Regions from separate parts of the Cedecea neteri genome, predicted to be linked through region 3. Evidence: predicted binding sites of a transcription regulator. Region 3 holds the regulator's gene; each other region holds the start of a gene.

Region 1 (4,200 bases), 1.5 Mb from region 3:
GGCGCCATCATGATGGTCATCAGCCTTTCGCGCGGCGCATCAAGCGTGCGGGCGCCCATGACCGAAGGCACGTTGCAGCCGAAGCCGACAATCAGCGGTACGAAGGATTTACCCGGTAACCCAAGCGACTGCATCAGGCGATCCATCACAAAGGCCGCGCGAGCCATATAGCCGGAATCTTCCAGGAAAGACAGGAACAGGTACATCATGCCGATTTGTGGCACCAGCGGCAGCACGGTATTGATCCCGCCGCCGATCCCCTGAGCGAGGAAAATCGTCAGCCATTCAGGGAAGTGCAGCGTATAACCGAGCCACTGGATGCCGTGAATGAATATCGCCACCGAGCCGCCATCAAAAATGGGCTGCAGCGCGCCGCCAATGTTAATCGCCAGCAGGAACATCAGGTACATCACCAGCATGAAGATCGGCAGGCCGAGGTAACGATTGAGGATGATTTTATCCATCGCTACTGTCAGCCGATTGGGTTCGGCGGTCAGGCTATTGCTAACCGCGTCGCAAATGGAGGCGATGCTTTGGTAACGGGCATCTGCGATCAGCAGCGCGGGGTCCTCAACGGTCTCTGCCAGGCGCGCGCGCGCCGCGTCAAGTTTGTCTGTGGCATTGCCCGCATAAGCGAGGCTGTAGATATCCCCTTCCAGCATCTGCAGCGCCAGCCAACGGCGCTGCGTCACCGGCATTTCCTGCGGCATATCCTCGGCCAGTTTTTTTGCCTCTTGCAGCAAAATCTGCGGATAGTGAACCAGCTCGTTTTTCTCGTTGGGCTGCTTGCGGTCAATGGCGAGCTTCAGGCTTTCAATACCGCGCCCGCGAGTAGACACCAGCGGCACGACAGGGCAACCAAGGCGGGCAGCCAGCGCATCGATATCGATGCGGATCGCCTGCTTCTCGGCGATGTCCAGCATGTTCAGAGCCACCACGCACGGGATGCCCAGCTCCAGCAACTGGAGCGTCAGGTAGAGGTTACGCTCAAGGTTAGACGCATCCACTACGTTGATTAACAGATCGGCATCGCCGCTCAGGATGTAGTGACAGGCGATTTGCTCATCAAGCGAAGTTTGCGACGAAATGGTGGTGAGTGAGTAGGTACCGGGTAAATCAACCAGCGTGACCTGGTGCTCAAGGGTGGAAAACTGACCTTCTTTGCGTTCTACGGTGACACCTGCCCAGTTCCCCACGCGCTGACGAGCCCCCGTCAGCTGGTTGAATAACGTGGTTTTACCCGAGTTAGGATTGCCGATTAAACCTATGGTTAAGTTTTTCATTTTATTCGTGAACTTCGTTGAATGTGCAAAAAACGCGAACGTTTCCCCGCCGTTACGCCACGGCTTCGATATTGACCAGCGCGAGGTCTTTTTTGCGTAGCACCAGGCTTACGCGGCGCGTTTCGATATGAATAGGGTCGCCGAGAGGCGCCACGCGGACGACGTTGAATGAGGAGCCCGGCAGCATGCCGAGAGACAATAATTTTTGGCGATAAGCCGGACTGATTTCACTGGCGAAGCCGGTAATTTTCCACGCGCTATTCGGTATGAATTGCATAAGGCCTACTTAGAGCTGGGCTCTGCATTGACGCTGACTGAATGATCGTTTTATTCACGAGCGATGCGTGTAATAAAAACGAATTAAGCTATCGGAAGAAAGAGAAGAAATATCGTTCAATGCAATGATAATGAGAATGGTTACCGTCGACAATATTTATTTTTCTGGGTGAATTTAACCAAAATAGGTATTTTTCTGGCTGGTTTGGTGGGCTCGTTTTTAAAGAGCTAAAGAAGGTGGTTTCTTAATTATATGAAAAATAGAGTAATAACTTCGCTTTGGTGAGCGATGGATGTTATTTCACTATTACCGATGTTACAGGGATGATAATTGCTGGTTTCATGGTGGAGTAAATATTGAAAATTGATTTAGATCAAGGAGACGTTATTTTTCTGCTTTTTGTAGGCGACGGGAGAAATAAGACCTCTCCCCGAAGGGAGAGGTCAGGTAATTAACGCTTCTTGCCCATTGCTGCGGCCAGAGCATCCATCATCGCGCTATTTCCACCGCCGGCGTTTTCGCGCCCGCGCGGTTTTTGCTGCGCTGCTGGTCTGCCTTTTTGCTCGCGAGGCGCGTTGCTACCGCCATTACCGCGACGGCTGCCACCTTCGCCAGGCTGCTCGTCAAGACGCATGGTCAGGGCGATGCGTTTGCGCTGCAGGTCAACTTCCAGCACTTTGACCTTCACGATATCGCCCGCTTTCACCACTTTGTGCGGATCGTCGATGAATTTGTCCGACAGGGATGAGATATGCACCAGGCCGTCCTGATGCACACCGATGTCGACAAATGCGCCGAAGTTGGTGACGTTGGTCACCGCGCCTTCCAGCACCATGCCCGGTGTCAGGTCATTCATGGTTTCAACGCCTTCGGCAAACTGTGCGGTCTTAAACTCAGGGCGCGGGTCGCGGCCCGGTTTTTCCAGCTCTTTGATAATGTCCGTCACGGTAGGGACGCCGAAACGCTCATCGGTAAACTGGCTGGCTTTCAGATCGCGCAGTTCGCTGCTGTTGCCCATCAGGTCCTGCAGCGCCTGCTGAGTGGCGGCCAGAATACGTTCGACCACCGGATAGGCTTCCGGGTGAACGGTGGAGGCATCCAGCGGGTTATCGCCGTGGTTGATACGCAGGAAGCCCGCACACTGCTCAAAAGCTTTTGGCCCCAGGCGGCTGACTTTCAGCAACTGCTGGCGGTTCTGGAAGCGGCCATTTTCGTCGCGCCAGTTGACGATGTTCTGCGCCATCATGCGGGTCAGGCCTGCCACGCGGGTCAGCAGCGGCACGGAGGCCGTGTTGAGATCTACCCCAACGGCGTTCACGCAGTCTTCGACGACCGCATCCAGTTTTTTCGCCAGCTGAGTCTGGCTGACATCGTGCTGGTACTGGCCCACGCCGATAGATTTCGGGTCGATTTTCACCAGCTCGGCAAGTGGATCCTGCAGACGACGGGCAATGGAGACCGCACCGCGAATGGACACGTCCAGATCCGGGAATTCCAGCGCCGCCAGCTCGGAAGCGGAGTAAACGGAAGCGCCTGCCTCGCTGACAATCACCTTCTGGGCGGTGACTTTCGGGAACTGCTTTTGCACATCCAGGAAGAAACGCTCGGTTTCACGGGATGCGGTACCGTTGCCGATGGCGACCAGCTCGACGTTATGTTTCTCACAAAGCGCAGCCACGGCCACGGCGGCTTTTGCAGCCTGACCGGTATGCGGGTAAATAGTATCGGTTGCTACCAGCTTGCCGGTGGCGTCAACCACCGCGACTTTTACCCCGGTACGCAGGCCCGGATCGAGGCCCATGGTGGCGCGCAGGCCAGCCGGGGCCGCCATCAGCAGATCGTGAAGATTGCGGGCGAAAACGTTAATGGCTTCGTCTTCGGCGCGTTCGCGCACGGTGCCCATCAGCTCGGTTTCAAGGTGCATTAATACCTTGATGCGCCAGGTCCAGCTCACCACGGCCTTACGCCAGCTGTCTGCCGGGGCATTGTTCAGGCGCAGATTCAGATGAGAGATGATCAACTGTTCGCAGTAGCTCTCGCGCGGCGGCTCATCAAACTGCGGATCGGCATTCAGCGACAGCTGTAAAATACCTTCGTTACGCCCGCGGAACATCGCCAGCGCACGGTGAGAGGGAACGGTGGCAATGGCTTCGTGGTGGGCGAAGTAGTCGCGGAACTTCGCGCCTTCTTCCTCTTTACCGCTTACCACGGTAGAAACCAGGTGCGCATTTTTCCACAAATAGTCGCGTACTTTTGCCAGTAGCGCGGCATCTTCGGCGAAGCGTTCCATCAGGATGTAGCGCGCCCCGTCCAGCGCGGCTTTGGTGTCGGCGACGCTTTTGTCGGCATCCACAAAGCGAGCGGCTTCCTGCTCCGGGTCGTGTGAAGGTTCGTTCCACAGCAAATCCGCCAGCGGCTCAAGGCCGGCTTCGATGGCGATTTGCCCGCGGGTACGGCGCTTGGGTTTATACGGCAGGTAAAGGTCTTCGAGTTCGGTTTTGCTCAGCGTGCCGTTGATGGCCCCGGCAAGTTCGTCGCTCAGTTTCCCCTGCTCGGAAATAGACTTGAGGATGGCCTGACGGCGCTCTTCCAGCTCGCGCAGGTAGCTAAGACGAGTCTCCAGTTGACGCAGTTGCGTGT
Region 2 (4,200 bases), 610 kb from region 3:
TCATAGTCCTCACGCCCGGCAAGCGTGGCGGATAAGGTACTTTTCCCGGAACCGTTTGGCCCCATGATGGCGTGGACTTCGCCCGGCTTCACTTCAAGGTTTAAGCCACGCAGGATCTCTTTGTCCTCAACGCTGACCTGTAAATCTTTAATGCTTAACATAGTTTTCCCTTAATCCTTAACCGACGCTGTGTTCGAGGCTGATGGCTAATAATTTTTGTGCTTCCACCGCGAATTCGAGCGGTAACTCTGAGAACACGTCTTTGCAGAACCCGTTGACGATCATCGAGATGGCGTCGTCTTCGCTGATCCCACGCTGCAGGCAGTAGAACAGTTGATCTTCACCAATGCGGGACGTGGTGGCTTCGTGCTCCAGCTGTGCCGTGTTGTTGCGGCACTCCACGTACGGGAAGGTGTGCGCCCCGCTGTCCGGCCCGATCAACATCGAGTCGCACTGGGTGAAGTTACGGGCGTTGGTCGCGGTGGGCATGATTTTCACCAGGCCACGATAGCTGTTCTGGCTATGGCCGGCGGAGATCCCCTTCGAGATGATCGTCGATTTGGTGTTCTTGCCGATGTGGATCATTTTCGTGCCGGTGTCCGCCTGCTGATGGCCGGAGGTCAGCGCCACGGAGAAGAACTCGCCGATGGAGTTGTCGCCACGCAGGATCACACTCGGGTACTTCCAGGTGATGGCGGAGCCGGTTTCCGACTGCGTCCAGGACATCTTGCTGTTCTCACCTTCGCACAGCGCGCGCTTAGTCACGAAGTTCAGGATGCCGCCGGTGTTGTTATCCCCCGGGAACCAGTTTTGCACCGTGGAGTACTTCACTTCCGCATCGCGGTGAATAATCACTTCCACGACTGCCGCGTGCAGCTGGTAACTGTCGCGTACCGGCGCCGAGCACCCTTCTATGTAGCTCACGTAGCTGCCTTCATCCGCCACCAGAATGGTGCGTTCGAACTGACCGGTTTTTTCCGCGTTGATACGGAAATAGGTGGACAGTTCCATCGGGCAACGCACGCCTTTCGGGATGTAAATAAAGGTGCCGTCGGACGCCACCGCGGCGTTAAGCGCGGCGAAGAAGTTGTCGTTCGACGGCACGACAGTACCCAGGTATTTTTTGACCAGTTCCGGGTAATCGTGGATCGCCTCACCGAAGGAGCAGAAGATAATGCCCTGTTCAGAGAGTTTTTCACGGTAAGTGGTTGCGACGGAGACGGAGTCAAAAATGGCATCGACCGCCACTTCGCTGCCTTCGCGCACCGGCACGCCCAGTTGCTTAAACGCGTCTTCGACTTCGTTAGTCAGGAAGGCGTTAGGCGGCTGCTGAACCGCGCCGGGCTGTGAGGCACAGGTATCGTCGCAGCTCCCACAGGAAGGCGCTGAGTAATAGCTGTAATCCTGGTAATTCAGTTTGTCGTAATTCGCCTTCAGCCAGTGAGGCTCTTCCATTTTTAGCCATGCATGGAAGGCATTGAGACGAAACTCCAGCATCCATTCGGGTTCGTTACGACGGGCAGATATTGCCCGAACCACCTCTTCATTTATGCCCTTCGCCAGCTGCTCGGTCTGCAGCTCGGTGAAAAAGCCCTCTTTATAATTGAGGTTGCCGGTCCAGGTTTTGACATCGTCAGTTGCTTCAGTATTACGAGACATAGTACCGCCTATACCCCAAAGCTTTCGCCGCAGCCGCACTCGTGCTGCGCTTTCGGGTTATTAAATTTAAAGATCTGATTCAGGCCTTCACGCACGTAATCCACTTCCGTGCCGTCGATAAAAGGCATGGCGGAGAGCGGCACCCACAGGCGCGCGCCGTCAAACTCATAGACCAGATCGTCCGGCTTCGGCTCGGTGACCGTGTCCAGCACGTAGCCAAAGCCCGCGCAGCCCGTCTGTTTGATACTCAGGCGGATACCCTTGAGCTCGGGTTGTTTGGCGGCCAGATCGCGGATATGCGCGCTGGCGGCCGGGGTCAGGGTCAGCCCCTGCCAGGTAAAATCATTGGGATCAAAGGAACCGGTTTGCACATCCATTCTTCACCTCATTATTCTCTGCGCCCGAAGGCCGATACCCTTATGTTAATGATAACAATTATCAATACAACGTTATGAAAACAGGGGTATTCGCGAAACGCTGGTTTTTTGGGCGTCTTTACTAAGGATAGACCGTCCCGAAACTCTTGCAGATGGCGAAAAGAGCTGTTTAACCCACTGGTGCAAAAGGAAATATCAAAGATGAAAAACGCCTGAGCCGGGCACGACAAAAGATGTATAGAAAATATCTATTTATGTGATTGGAAACGCACTGAATGCGAAATTCGCCGCGAAAAGTACCAGTAATTTTCAGACATTCCACGGCGAAATTCTCACTTCTGATTTATCAACTATTCTCCTGATAAAGAAAAGGGAGCTTAGCCTGATGCTGAAAATGATTATGGTCACCGCCCGCGATCGCGTGAGGCTGCAGGAAATTATCGGCGTTTTCCTCCGCTATGGATTGCAGGACATTGTGCGCTTAATGGGCCTGTCCTCACTGCATGACAAAATACGGGGCGGCAGCCAACACGATGCTTTACCGATACCGCAGCGCCTGTGTGCGGCGCTGGAAGAGCTGGGCCCGACGTTCGTTAAGCTCGGGCAAATCCTCTCGACCCGCAGCGACCTGCTTGATCCCGCCTGGACGGAAGCGCTTAGCCAGTTGAACTCGAGCGCCAGCCCTCTGCCCTGGCCGCAGCTTGAACCCTTCGTGGTGGCAACGCTTGGGGCTCCGCCTGCGGAGGTTTTCGCCGCCTTTGATGAAACCCCGCTGGCCAGCGGCTCGATAGCGCAAATTCACCGGGCCACGCTGAAAAACGGCGACGAGGTTATCGTCAAAATTCAGCGCCCCGGCATTGAAACAACCCTCAAGGCCGACCTGCGTTTACTGCGTTACCTGGCGGAAAGCCTGGCCCGGCAGAGCGCGGCGCTCGCTCGCTTTCAGCCGGTGATGCTGGTTCGTTATCTGGAAAACGCCCTGAATCAGGAGCTGGATTTTTGCCACGAGGCGGCCAACGGGGAAAAGTTTTATCAGTTTTTCGCCGACACCGACGACGTCGTCATTCCCAGGATTTATTGGTACTGGTGCCACCCTGCGCTAATGGTTCAGGCATTTTTGCCCGGCGTGGCGCCGGTTGACGGCCAACAGCTTGCCGCCGCCGGGTTTGACGGCCCCTTGTTGGCGCGTAAAGGCGCGACGGCATTTATCAATATGCTCTTTGAACTGAGGGCTTACCACGCAGATCCGCATCCCGGCAACGTCATGGCCCTGGCTGGCAACCGGGTCGGCTTCATTGATTTCGGCATGGTGGGAAGCCTGAGCCAGACGCGGTGCGACGAGCTGTTATCGCTGATTTATGCCATCAGCGAGCGTGACGCCAGCGGTATTGTCGATGCCCTCATCACGTGGAGTGGCCAGGAGGCATTAGATCTGACCGAATTAGAACTTGCAGCCACCTATTTTCTGCAAAAACAGGGCAACCTCCCGCTACAGTTGGGAAAAGCGCTGACCGATATGCTTTCCACAGCCCGAGAATTTGAGCTGCTACTTCCGCCGGATTTGGTTTTGTTGTTTAAGGCGCTGATTACCGCGGACGGTGTGTTGCTGAGAATGGATCCGCAGTTCGACATTATTCGCATTCTTCGCCCGGTGATTAAGCGGGAGATATTAAAACGCTATACCCGCCTCGGGAGCCGCAGGCGCCTGCTTAAACTTGGCAACCAGCTTCTGGAGGGGGGAGATTCGCTGCCACAGACCCTGCGTCTGGTGATGCAAAGGCTACGTCACGGTAAGTTGCACGCGGACATTAACGTAGAGAACATTAACCAGCTTGGAAAGTCGCTGGAACGAGCGGCTTCGACGCTGGCGGTCGCCATTGTTTTAGCCGCCCTGACGATGACGATCGCGCCGTGGCTGTTCGGGCTGAACTGGACGCTGTTTGGCATCCCATTTTTCCCTGTACTCAGCTTGTTGTGCGCCCTCGCGGGAAGCGCATGGCTGGTTATTCGGTTGTTAAGGCGGTGAGATTTTACGACATCGGAGCCAGGTTCCGATGTCGTAAAAAGATTAGTGCACAGAATGCTGCAGCACCGGATAGGTAAACAGCAATAAATGGGTGATATTCAGCCCGACGTGAAATGCCACGGCAACCCACAGCCGCCC
Region 3 (4,200 bases):
GCAGCAGTAATGCGGGTGTGTTAGGCAAAAACCGCTTTTAGCCGTCAGGCAATTTTACTTTTTTTCGTCATTGGCGCTTTTCACGTCAGACGATGATTTTTACGTCAAAGAGGAATTTAACTATGCGTACGTTTAGTGGCAAACGTAGTGCGCTTGCTCTTGCTATTGCAAGCGTTACCGCTCTTTCAGGCTTTGTAGTGGCTCCGCAGGCTAGCGCCGCGGGCTTTGTTGATGACTCTACGCTAACCGGTGGCATCTATTACTGGCAGCGTGAACGTGACCGTAAAGATGTGTCCGACGGTAAGTACAAAACTAACCTGTCGCACTCAACCTGGAACGCCAACCTCGACTTCCAGTCTGGCTATGCGGCCGATATGTTTGGTTTCGATATTGCCGCCTTCACCGCCATCGAAATGGCCGAAGACAGCGCCAGCGGCCACCCGAACGAAATCGCATTCTCCTCTAAAAATAAAACCTACGACGAAGACTACTCCGGCGATAAAGGTGGCATTAGCCTTTATAAAGCGGCGGCTAAATTCAAATACGGCCCGGTTTGGGCTCGCGCAGGTTACATTCAGCCAACCGGCCAAACGCTGTTAGCACCACACTGGAGCTTCATGCCTGGTACTTATCAGGGGGCTGAAGCGGGTGCCGCATTCGATTACGGCGACGCCGGTGCGCTGAGCTTCTCCTACATGTGGACTAACGAGTACAAGGCGCCATGGCACCTTGAAACCGACAAGTTCTACCAGAACGATAAAAAGACCAAAGTTGATTACCTGCACTCCATCGGCGCGAAGTATGACTTCAAAAACGATCTGATTCTGGAAGCAGCATTCGGTCAGGCTCAGGGCTTTGTTGATCAGTACTTTGCTAAAGCCAGCTACAAATTCGACGTTGCAGGCAGCCCGCTGAGCACCAGCTACCAGTTCTACGGTACCCGTGACAAAGCCGCGAACAACACCATCAATGATATCTACGATGGCACCGCATGGCTCCAGGCGCTGACATTTGGCTATAAAATTGGCCAGGTCGACCTGCGTCTGGAAGGGACCATGGTGAAGGCAGAAGGCCAGCAGGGTTACTTCCTGCAGCGTATGACGCCAACCTACGCGTCTTCCAACGGTCGTCTGGATGTGTGGTGGGATAACCGCTCTGACTTCAACGCCAACGGTGAAAAAGCCGTGTTCTTCGGTGCAATGTATGACCTGAGCAACTGGAACCTGCCGGGTTGGGCAGTCGGTGCTTCTTACGTTTATGCGTGGGATGCAAAACCATCTACATGGGCGCTTGATGCTTCCGGTAATCGTCAGGATCTCGCTTCCAACAAGATCAAAGAGTCTTCTTACAGCCTCGACGCCATGTATACCGTGCAGGAAGGCCGTGCGAAAGGCACGCTGTTCAAACTGCACTTCACTCAGTACGACAACCACTCCGACATCCCAAGCTGGGGCGGTGGTTACGGCAACATGTTCCAGGATGAGCGTGACGTGAAGTTCATCGTGATTGCTCCGTTCACCATCTTCTGATGTGAAACCGGGCGCGTAAGCGCCCGTTTTTTATAAGGAATCGAACATGAAAAAGATTTTACTGGTTACCGCCGCTGTTTTCACGCTGTCTGCCTGTGTTCAGCCTCCGGCTCCTCCGGAAGATTCGCGCCTGAAACAAGCCTATAGCGCCTGTATTAACACGGCGGAAGGCAACCCGGATAAAATTGAAGCCTGCCAGAGCGTGCTGAACGTACTGCGTCAGGAAAAACAGCACAAAGCGTTTGTTGAGAAAGAGACGGTGAACGTGCTGGATTACCAGAAATGCATCCAGGCAAGAAAGACGGGCAATGATGAAGCCGTGAAGGTGCGCTGCGATAAGATTTGGCAGGAGATTCGCGCCAATAACAGCTGATAGCCTTTTTCAGTCAATAAAAAAACCGGCAAGGGAAACCTGCCGGTTTTTGCTTTTAAACGCCACCGAAGCAGCGTTCATTAATGCGGATTACTTATTTAGGATCGTGGGCGGTGTCGTCTTCGCGGCAGTCGCCTTCAGCACAGTGTCCGTAAAGATAGAGGCTGTGGTTAGTCAGGCGGATACCGTGGCGTGTGGCGATTTCACGCTGGCGTGATTCAATAGAATCATCGCTGAACTCGATCACTTTCCCGCAGTCGAGGCAGATCAGGTGATCGTGGTGATGCTGTTGGGTCAGTTCAAAAACGGATTTGCCGCCTTCAAAATTATGACGGGTCACGATCCCTGCATCATCAAACTGGTTCAGCACGCGATAGACGGTCGCCAGGCCAATTTCTTCGCCCATGTCGATCAGACGTTTATATAAGTCTTCCGCGCTGACGTGATGATTTACCGGCTCTTGCAGCACTTCGAGGATTTTTAATCGCGGAAGCGTGACTTTCAAGCCGGCCTTCTTTAATGCGGTATTGTTGTCAGTCATGCGGAAAGTGTCCTGTTGCTTAACGATTCGCTCAAACTGCAGTGAGCGTAAAGAGTAATGCGTCTCATTATAGAACTGCTACTTCTAAATGGGAACCGCAAGTATGGTGCAAAATAAGGCTGAAAAATCGTGGCGGCGTCGCCATTTACAGTAATTATCAGCCAAGCTATCAGGAAGACATTGTACAGGGATGTACGAGAAAGTTACAAACTTGTAGCAATTATTTTCATTGCTACAAGCTATCAAGATGGCGCAAATATCGCATTTGCGCCACGGAAATCAGGCGTTAATGATATCGGCCAGATTCAGTTCTTCAGAAACCTGTTTAACCCACTTCTCAACGCGCTCAGCGGTCAGCTCCGGCTGGCGATCTTCATCGATGGCAAGGCCGACAAAGTTGTCGTCATCCGCCAGGCCTTTGGAGGCTTCAAAGTGGTAGCCAGCGGTTGGCCAGTGGCCGACAATCGCCGCGCCGCGTGGTTCGATGATGTCGCGAATGGTCCCCAGCGCATCACAGAAGTATTCCGCGTAGTCTTCCTGGTCGCCGCAGCCGAACAGCGCAACCAGTTTGCCGTTGAAATCGACTTCTTCAAGAGTAGGGAAGAAGTCATCCCAGTCGCACTGGGCTTCACCGTAGTACCAGGTCGGGATGCCGAGCAACAGAATGTCGAAACCTTCGAGATCTTCTTTGCTGCTTTTAGCAATGTCATGCACCTCAGCAACGTCTTTACCGAGCTGTTTTTGAATCATTTTCGCGATATTTTCGGTGTTACCGGTGTCGCTGCCGAAAAAAATGCCTACGATTGCCATGAGTAAAATAACCTCTTGAAACTTAATAGTATGCTGGCCGTTCAATGCCCACGTATAGGGCAATCATAGCAGAACAGCCCCAGCAGCGGAAACAGCTATCACGCCCGGGTGCACAGTCTGCAACATGGTTTTGCTCACCCTTTTGAGATTTCAGATAACCCGTAGGGCGGCTGAAGGTGTTACCCGAGATTTTTAAGCTGCTCGAGCAACATCTCTTCGATCAGTTCGCTACGGCTGATGTTACGGGCGTCAGCCAGCTGGTTGAGGGCATCGACCGCCTCGTTGTTCAGTTTTAGCTCAACTCGCTTCAAACCACGCACTTTATCGCGCTTCAGCTGATTGCGCTTATTGATACGCAATTGCTCATCGCGCGAGAGCGGATTAGTTTTCGGCCGCCCGGGGCGACGCTCGTCCGCGAACAGATCTAATGTAGTACGGTCCGTTTGTTCTTTTGCCATGATTAGAATACTGACAGGAAATTCTGGCTGCAGGGGCAGGGTGCCGGTGCAATTAAGCGCGCCATCATACATCAGCGCGCCATTCCCGCCAACGCGTTAGCGACTTCAACTGCCCGGTCGGTCTGTTTTTAATCAGTTTTTCTACTCTGCGTCGATAAATCGGTGGATCGCCCGTAAAACGGCATCCGGTTTTTCCGCATGAACCCAATGACCCGCTCCAGCGATGACGTGAGCACGGGCCTGCGGGAACTGACTTAACAGCGCCTCGCGGTGGCTTTCATCAACGTAAGGAGAATTCCCGCCGCGAATAAATAGCGCAGGATGTGGCCAGGCCGGGACAGGCTGCCAGCCAACGATATTTTCGTATTGCTGCCAAAGCACCGGCACGTTGAATTTCCACTCGCCGTCAGCAAAGGATTTCAGCAGAAACTGAATGACGCCTTCCTCAGCTATGTGGTCGCGCATGATTTGCGCCGCCTGCTGGCGAGT
Region 4 (4,200 bases), 1.4 Mb from region 3:
GTTAGCTGAGTACGGGCCTCCAGTTCAAGCCCCTGCGAATGCACTTTGCCTGCCGGTTCAAAATAGCCGCCCTGAACGTTACGGTTGCCCACATCTTTCTGGGTCAGATCGTACACGGCGGCGCTATACAGATCGCTTGTGCCGGCTGGCTGGTATTTCACCCCGGCTTCGTACTGTTCGGCGGTTGTCGGTTTCAGCAGCTTGCCTTCAGCATCGGAAAGCACCTGCGGCGTGACGGCCTGGCTATAGCTCACATACGGAGAAATACCGTTATCAAAGGCGTAAAGCAGGGAAGCGCGGCCGCTGAAGTGATTATCCGTGCGGTTATCCGTTACGTCGCTATCGATAGCCGTCGCCACCAGGTGGCTTTTGGTGATCAGATGGTCGTAGCGGCCAGACAGCGTCACATGCCAGCGGTCCCACTTCATCTCATCCTGCAGATAAGCCCCGGTTTGTTCGTACTGACGGCGGCCCGCTTTCACCAGCAGACCCTGATTAATTGTCGCGTAGCTTGGGTCACGTGGATCGTAATAATAGTAACCGCCAACGCCGCCAGAAACGCCGGTCCACGGGTTCAGGTTGGTGGTGTAGCCCGTTCCGTCCGTCAGATCGTTGGTGAACCGGTGATACTCACCGCCGAGCACCACTTTATGCTGCAGGTCGCCGGTCGCGAAGTCGGCTTCCAGCTGGTTATCAATGGCCCATGCATCCAGCGAGGAGTTTTCACGGCTGTAGTAGCGCGACAGTTCGTTATGCTCGGTATCTGCCCAACCAATTTGGTAAGCCTGGCGCAGTGCTACATTAGAGTGGGTATAGCTGGCGTTCGAGCGGAACGACCAGACATCGTTGAAGGCGTGCGCAAACTCGTAGCTGTAGATCTGCTGGTGGCGCTTAAAGGCGTCATCGCCTGGTTGTACGTCAGAAAATCCAGTATCCAGCTTGCGTCCCGTTGTGGTGTAAAGACTGCCGTCGCCCGGCACAGAACCGTGGTAGCCGCCGGACGGATCTTTTTCCAGATAGGCTCTTAGCACCAGAGACGTTGCATCATCCGGCTGCCAAAGCAGGGACGGCGAAATAGCGTAACGTTCGTCACGGGTGTTTTCATACTGTGTATCGCTATTTTTTGTCAGGCCGGTGATACGGAAGGCCCACTGGTCATTAATCGCGTTGGTGTAATCAAAGGCTGTCCCGTTGGTGTTGTGGTTGCCGTACATCGCCCGGACGTGGCCTTCTTCAACAAACTGCGGACGTTTCGACGTTTCCATCACCAGGCCGCCGGGCACGGTCTGGCCGTAAAGTGCGGAGGAGGGGCCTTTGATGACATCCAGCCGTTCGAGGAACCAGGGATCGACCTGGACCACGTTAAAGCTGCCCGCATCGCTCATCAACCGGAGGCCATCGAGAAAAATGTTATTCACGTCACCGCCATGAAAACCCCGTAATGCTACGGTATCGTAGCGGGTTGCACCGCCGGAGAATCCGGTAAACACGCCCGGGGTATAGTTCAGCGCGCTGTTAATGGTTTGCGAGCCCTGGTCTTCCATTTGCTGACGGGTCACGACGGAAATGCTTTGCCCGGTGGTAATCAGCGGTTCGTCGGTTTTGGTCGCGCCACGGGTTGTGGTGGCGGTGTAGCCCAGCGTAGGAGAGGTTGCGGTATCGGCAGGTTTAGCGGTGACCACCAGGGTTTCTTCGGCCGATGAAGAAAAGGGGGCGATGAGAGCAAGCGCGCAGAGTAAGGCGGAACGCTTGACGGTAAAAACCTTTATCATTTTTTTGATCCGGAAGTATTGAGGTCATCATCCTGATGGAAGTCCTCCGTCGGCATGCGACGGGAAATCATGGCTTAAATGAGATTTCGAATGCGAATTGTTATCGTTATTATTTATAAGTGCAAGATGTACGATGTTTTTTAATGCATGAAAGCCCATGAAATCACTGATGATTTCATGGGCTTGTTGTTTTAAATGAAATGATTAAGCGGCAATTATGCCGTGGTCTGTGCGGGCAGGTTACGGCGCTGGCTGGCTCGAGGCAGGTGAGCTCTCCGTTTTATCTGCTGCAGGTTTGGCCGTTTCCGTCACCGGGCCGGGCGTGGCCGAAGGCAGTTTATCCGGCGCGTTGTCGCAGGGTTTGTCTTTCGGACAAAGCAAATCCAGCATTTTCAACGTGACGCCGTTGGTCCAGCCGAAGCCATCCTGAAGTGGATATTCACCGCCGCCACCGCCCGTGCCACCGGTGGTCACATCGTATTTTTCAACCAGCTTTTGCTCTTTGTTGTAGAGATTCTGCACCGTGCTCAGGAAGCGAAAGCTGACTTCCAGGGCGAGATCTTTATGCCCGTAATTTTGCAGACCTTCGGTGGCTACCCACTGCAGCGGCGCCCAGCCGTTGGGAGCATCCCATTGCTGGCTGGTTTTTACGCTGGTCGTGGCAAGTCCACCCGCGCTGAGCAGATGCTGACGGGTGGCTTTTGCCATCTTGTCCGCTCTGTCTTGCGAAGCGGCATGAACATAGAGCGGGAACAGGGCTGCGGCGGTTAGCGGGTTTCGAACCGTGTTGCTTTTCAGATCGTAATCCGCGTACCAGCCTTCTTTGGCGTTCCACAGGTTTTGTTCAATAGCTTTCTGTCGATCGTCCGCTGCCTGCTTATAGCGCGCCGCTGCGGCGCTATCTTTTGCCAGTTCGCTGGCGTGCGCCAGGGTTTTCTCAAGCTGATAGAGCAGCGCATTAAGGTCCACGGGCACAATGCTTGTGGTGCGAATGGTGCCCAACTGGGCGGGATTATCCATCCAGCGGGAGCTGAAATCCCAGCCGGAAGCGGCGGCGGCTCGCAGGTCACGATAAATATCCGTGGCCGCACGCGACGGCGTGTTTTTCGCGGTGGCGACGTCGTCCAGGTAAGACTCGGTTCGCGGCGTGTCTTTCTCATCCCAGTAACGGTTGAGCAGGGCACCATTCTTGAGTCTCACCACGCGGGCATGGGCTTCGCCTGGTTTGAGGGCGTCGCTGCCTTCCATCCACCAGCTGTATTCCTGCTTCAGCTGCGGCAGGTAGGTTGTGTAAACGCTATCGCCTTGATTCTGCGCCAGCAGTTCCACCATCATGGCGAAGAACGGCGGCTGCGAACGGCCCAGGTAGTAGCTGCGGTTCCCGTTGGGAATGTAGCCCCAGGTATCGATTTCGTGAGCGAAGTTATCCACGATATTTTGCACCTCGTCCCAGCGCCCACTCTCCGCCAGCCCCAACAAGGTGAAATAACTGTCCCAATAGTAAAGTTCCTGGAAGCGCCCGCCGGGTACAACGTAAGGTTTTGGCAGCGGGAGTAGCGGGTCCCATTTGTTGTCGCTGTTAGCGGAGCGGGTCAGTTCTGGCCAGAGCCCGTTGATATGCTCCCGCAGGCTTTGTCCTTCCGGCGGCACATACTTTTTTGCTTCCTTTGGCAGGATAAAGTTCACATCAACAAAATGGCGTAAATCGAACCCCGAGAGCCGGCGCTGCATACGATAATCGGCAAGGATCATCAGCGGGTCGCCTTTGGGTACGGCATCCGCGAAGGTTTTCTGGTCGGGGAACAGCTTCGCCGTCTGAACATCAATAAACAAAGGCCCAAAAAGCTCGTCTGGCGATTGAGGTTCGGGTGGGCGTGGGGATTCGGTTTCCTGGGCTGCAAACGAAGCAAGCGGCGTGAGGCCAAATACAGCACCGGCAGCGGCCATTTGGGCCGCAAAGCAAAGCGCATAAGGCCGGCGCAAAACGGGTTTTATCATCTTTCCTTCTCCATCGACGGGACGCAACACGCTACGTTGCGATCAACTCCCTGAAAACCTTAGTTGAATTTTCCGAATTTCGAGCGCCGTTGGAGATAAAAAGAGAAAAACCGGATTATTTACCCCATAAAAAAGCCCCGCAAAGCGGGGCTGAAGTGCTCATTAAGACGGTAATCACCCCTGCGGGTTCACCAGCCACGTGCCGGAATTTGCAACTACAATGGTTTGCTTGCGGGGCGTTTCGCCGCCGCTCAGCGCCAACAAATATTTCCCTGCAGGAAGCTGAAGCGATGCAAAACCGTTGGCTGCGGGCGTCAGCTTTTGCGCTTTACCGTTGACCGCCAGCTGTTCGCCGTCGCTCATTCGAACATACACTCGGGCAAGCGTGCTTTCAGCCACGACTGCTGCAGGGGCAGCGCTTGCCTGCGCC

What was found. The regulator Fur, encoded in region 3, represses iron uptake genes when iron is present. The targets are predictions, from matches to a motif close to ATAATAATGAGAACNACTATCAA.
Region 1: feoA (ferrous iron transporter A) is a predicted target of Fur. The motif match lies at 1,685-1,707, and genes of this name have one in related genera.
Region 2: sufA (Fe-S cluster assembly scaffold SufA) is a predicted target of Fur. The motif match lies at 2,079-2,101, and genes of this name have one in related genera.
Region 4: LH86_RS17345 (TonB-dependent siderophore receptor) is a predicted target of Fur. The motif match lies at 1,863-1,885, and genes of this name have one in related genera.

The regions. Positions count from the first base shown of each region.
Region 1 is NZ_CP009459.1:769,050-773,249, reverse strand. Features, by position in the region: gene feoB (Fe(2+) transporter permease subunit FeoB) at 1-1,283, opposite strand, end outside; gene feoA (ferrous iron transporter A) at 1,336-1,560, opposite strand; gene LH86_RS03745 (Tex family protein) at 2,012-4,200, opposite strand, start outside.
Region 2 is NZ_CP009459.1:2,917,107-2,921,306, reverse strand. Features, by position in the region: gene sufC (Fe-S cluster assembly ATPase SufC) at 1-161, opposite strand, end outside; gene sufB (Fe-S cluster assembly protein SufB) at 178-1,659, opposite strand; gene sufA (Fe-S cluster assembly scaffold SufA) at 1,668-2,036, opposite strand; gene LH86_RS13780 (ABC1 kinase family protein) at 2,422-4,062, shown strand; gene LH86_RS13775 (CPBP family intramembrane glutamic endopeptidase) at 4,105-4,200, opposite strand, start outside.
Region 3 is NZ_CP009459.1:2,302,129-2,306,328, forward strand. Features, by position in the region: gene chiP (chitoporin ChiP) at 123-1,529, shown strand; gene chiQ (ChiQ/YbfN family lipoprotein) at 1,576-1,902, shown strand; gene fur (ferric iron uptake transcriptional regulator) at 1,997-2,443, opposite strand; gene fldA (flavodoxin FldA) at 2,723-3,253, opposite strand; gene ybfE (LexA regulated protein) at 3,433-3,711, opposite strand; gene ybfF (esterase) at 3,853-4,200, opposite strand, start outside.
Region 4 is NZ_CP009459.1:3,717,935-3,722,134, reverse strand. Features, by position in the region: gene LH86_RS17345 (TonB-dependent siderophore receptor) at 1-1,772, opposite strand, end outside; gene treA (alpha,alpha-trehalase TreA) at 2,013-3,770, opposite strand; gene LH86_RS17335 (serine/threonine protein kinase) at 3,945-4,200, opposite strand, start outside.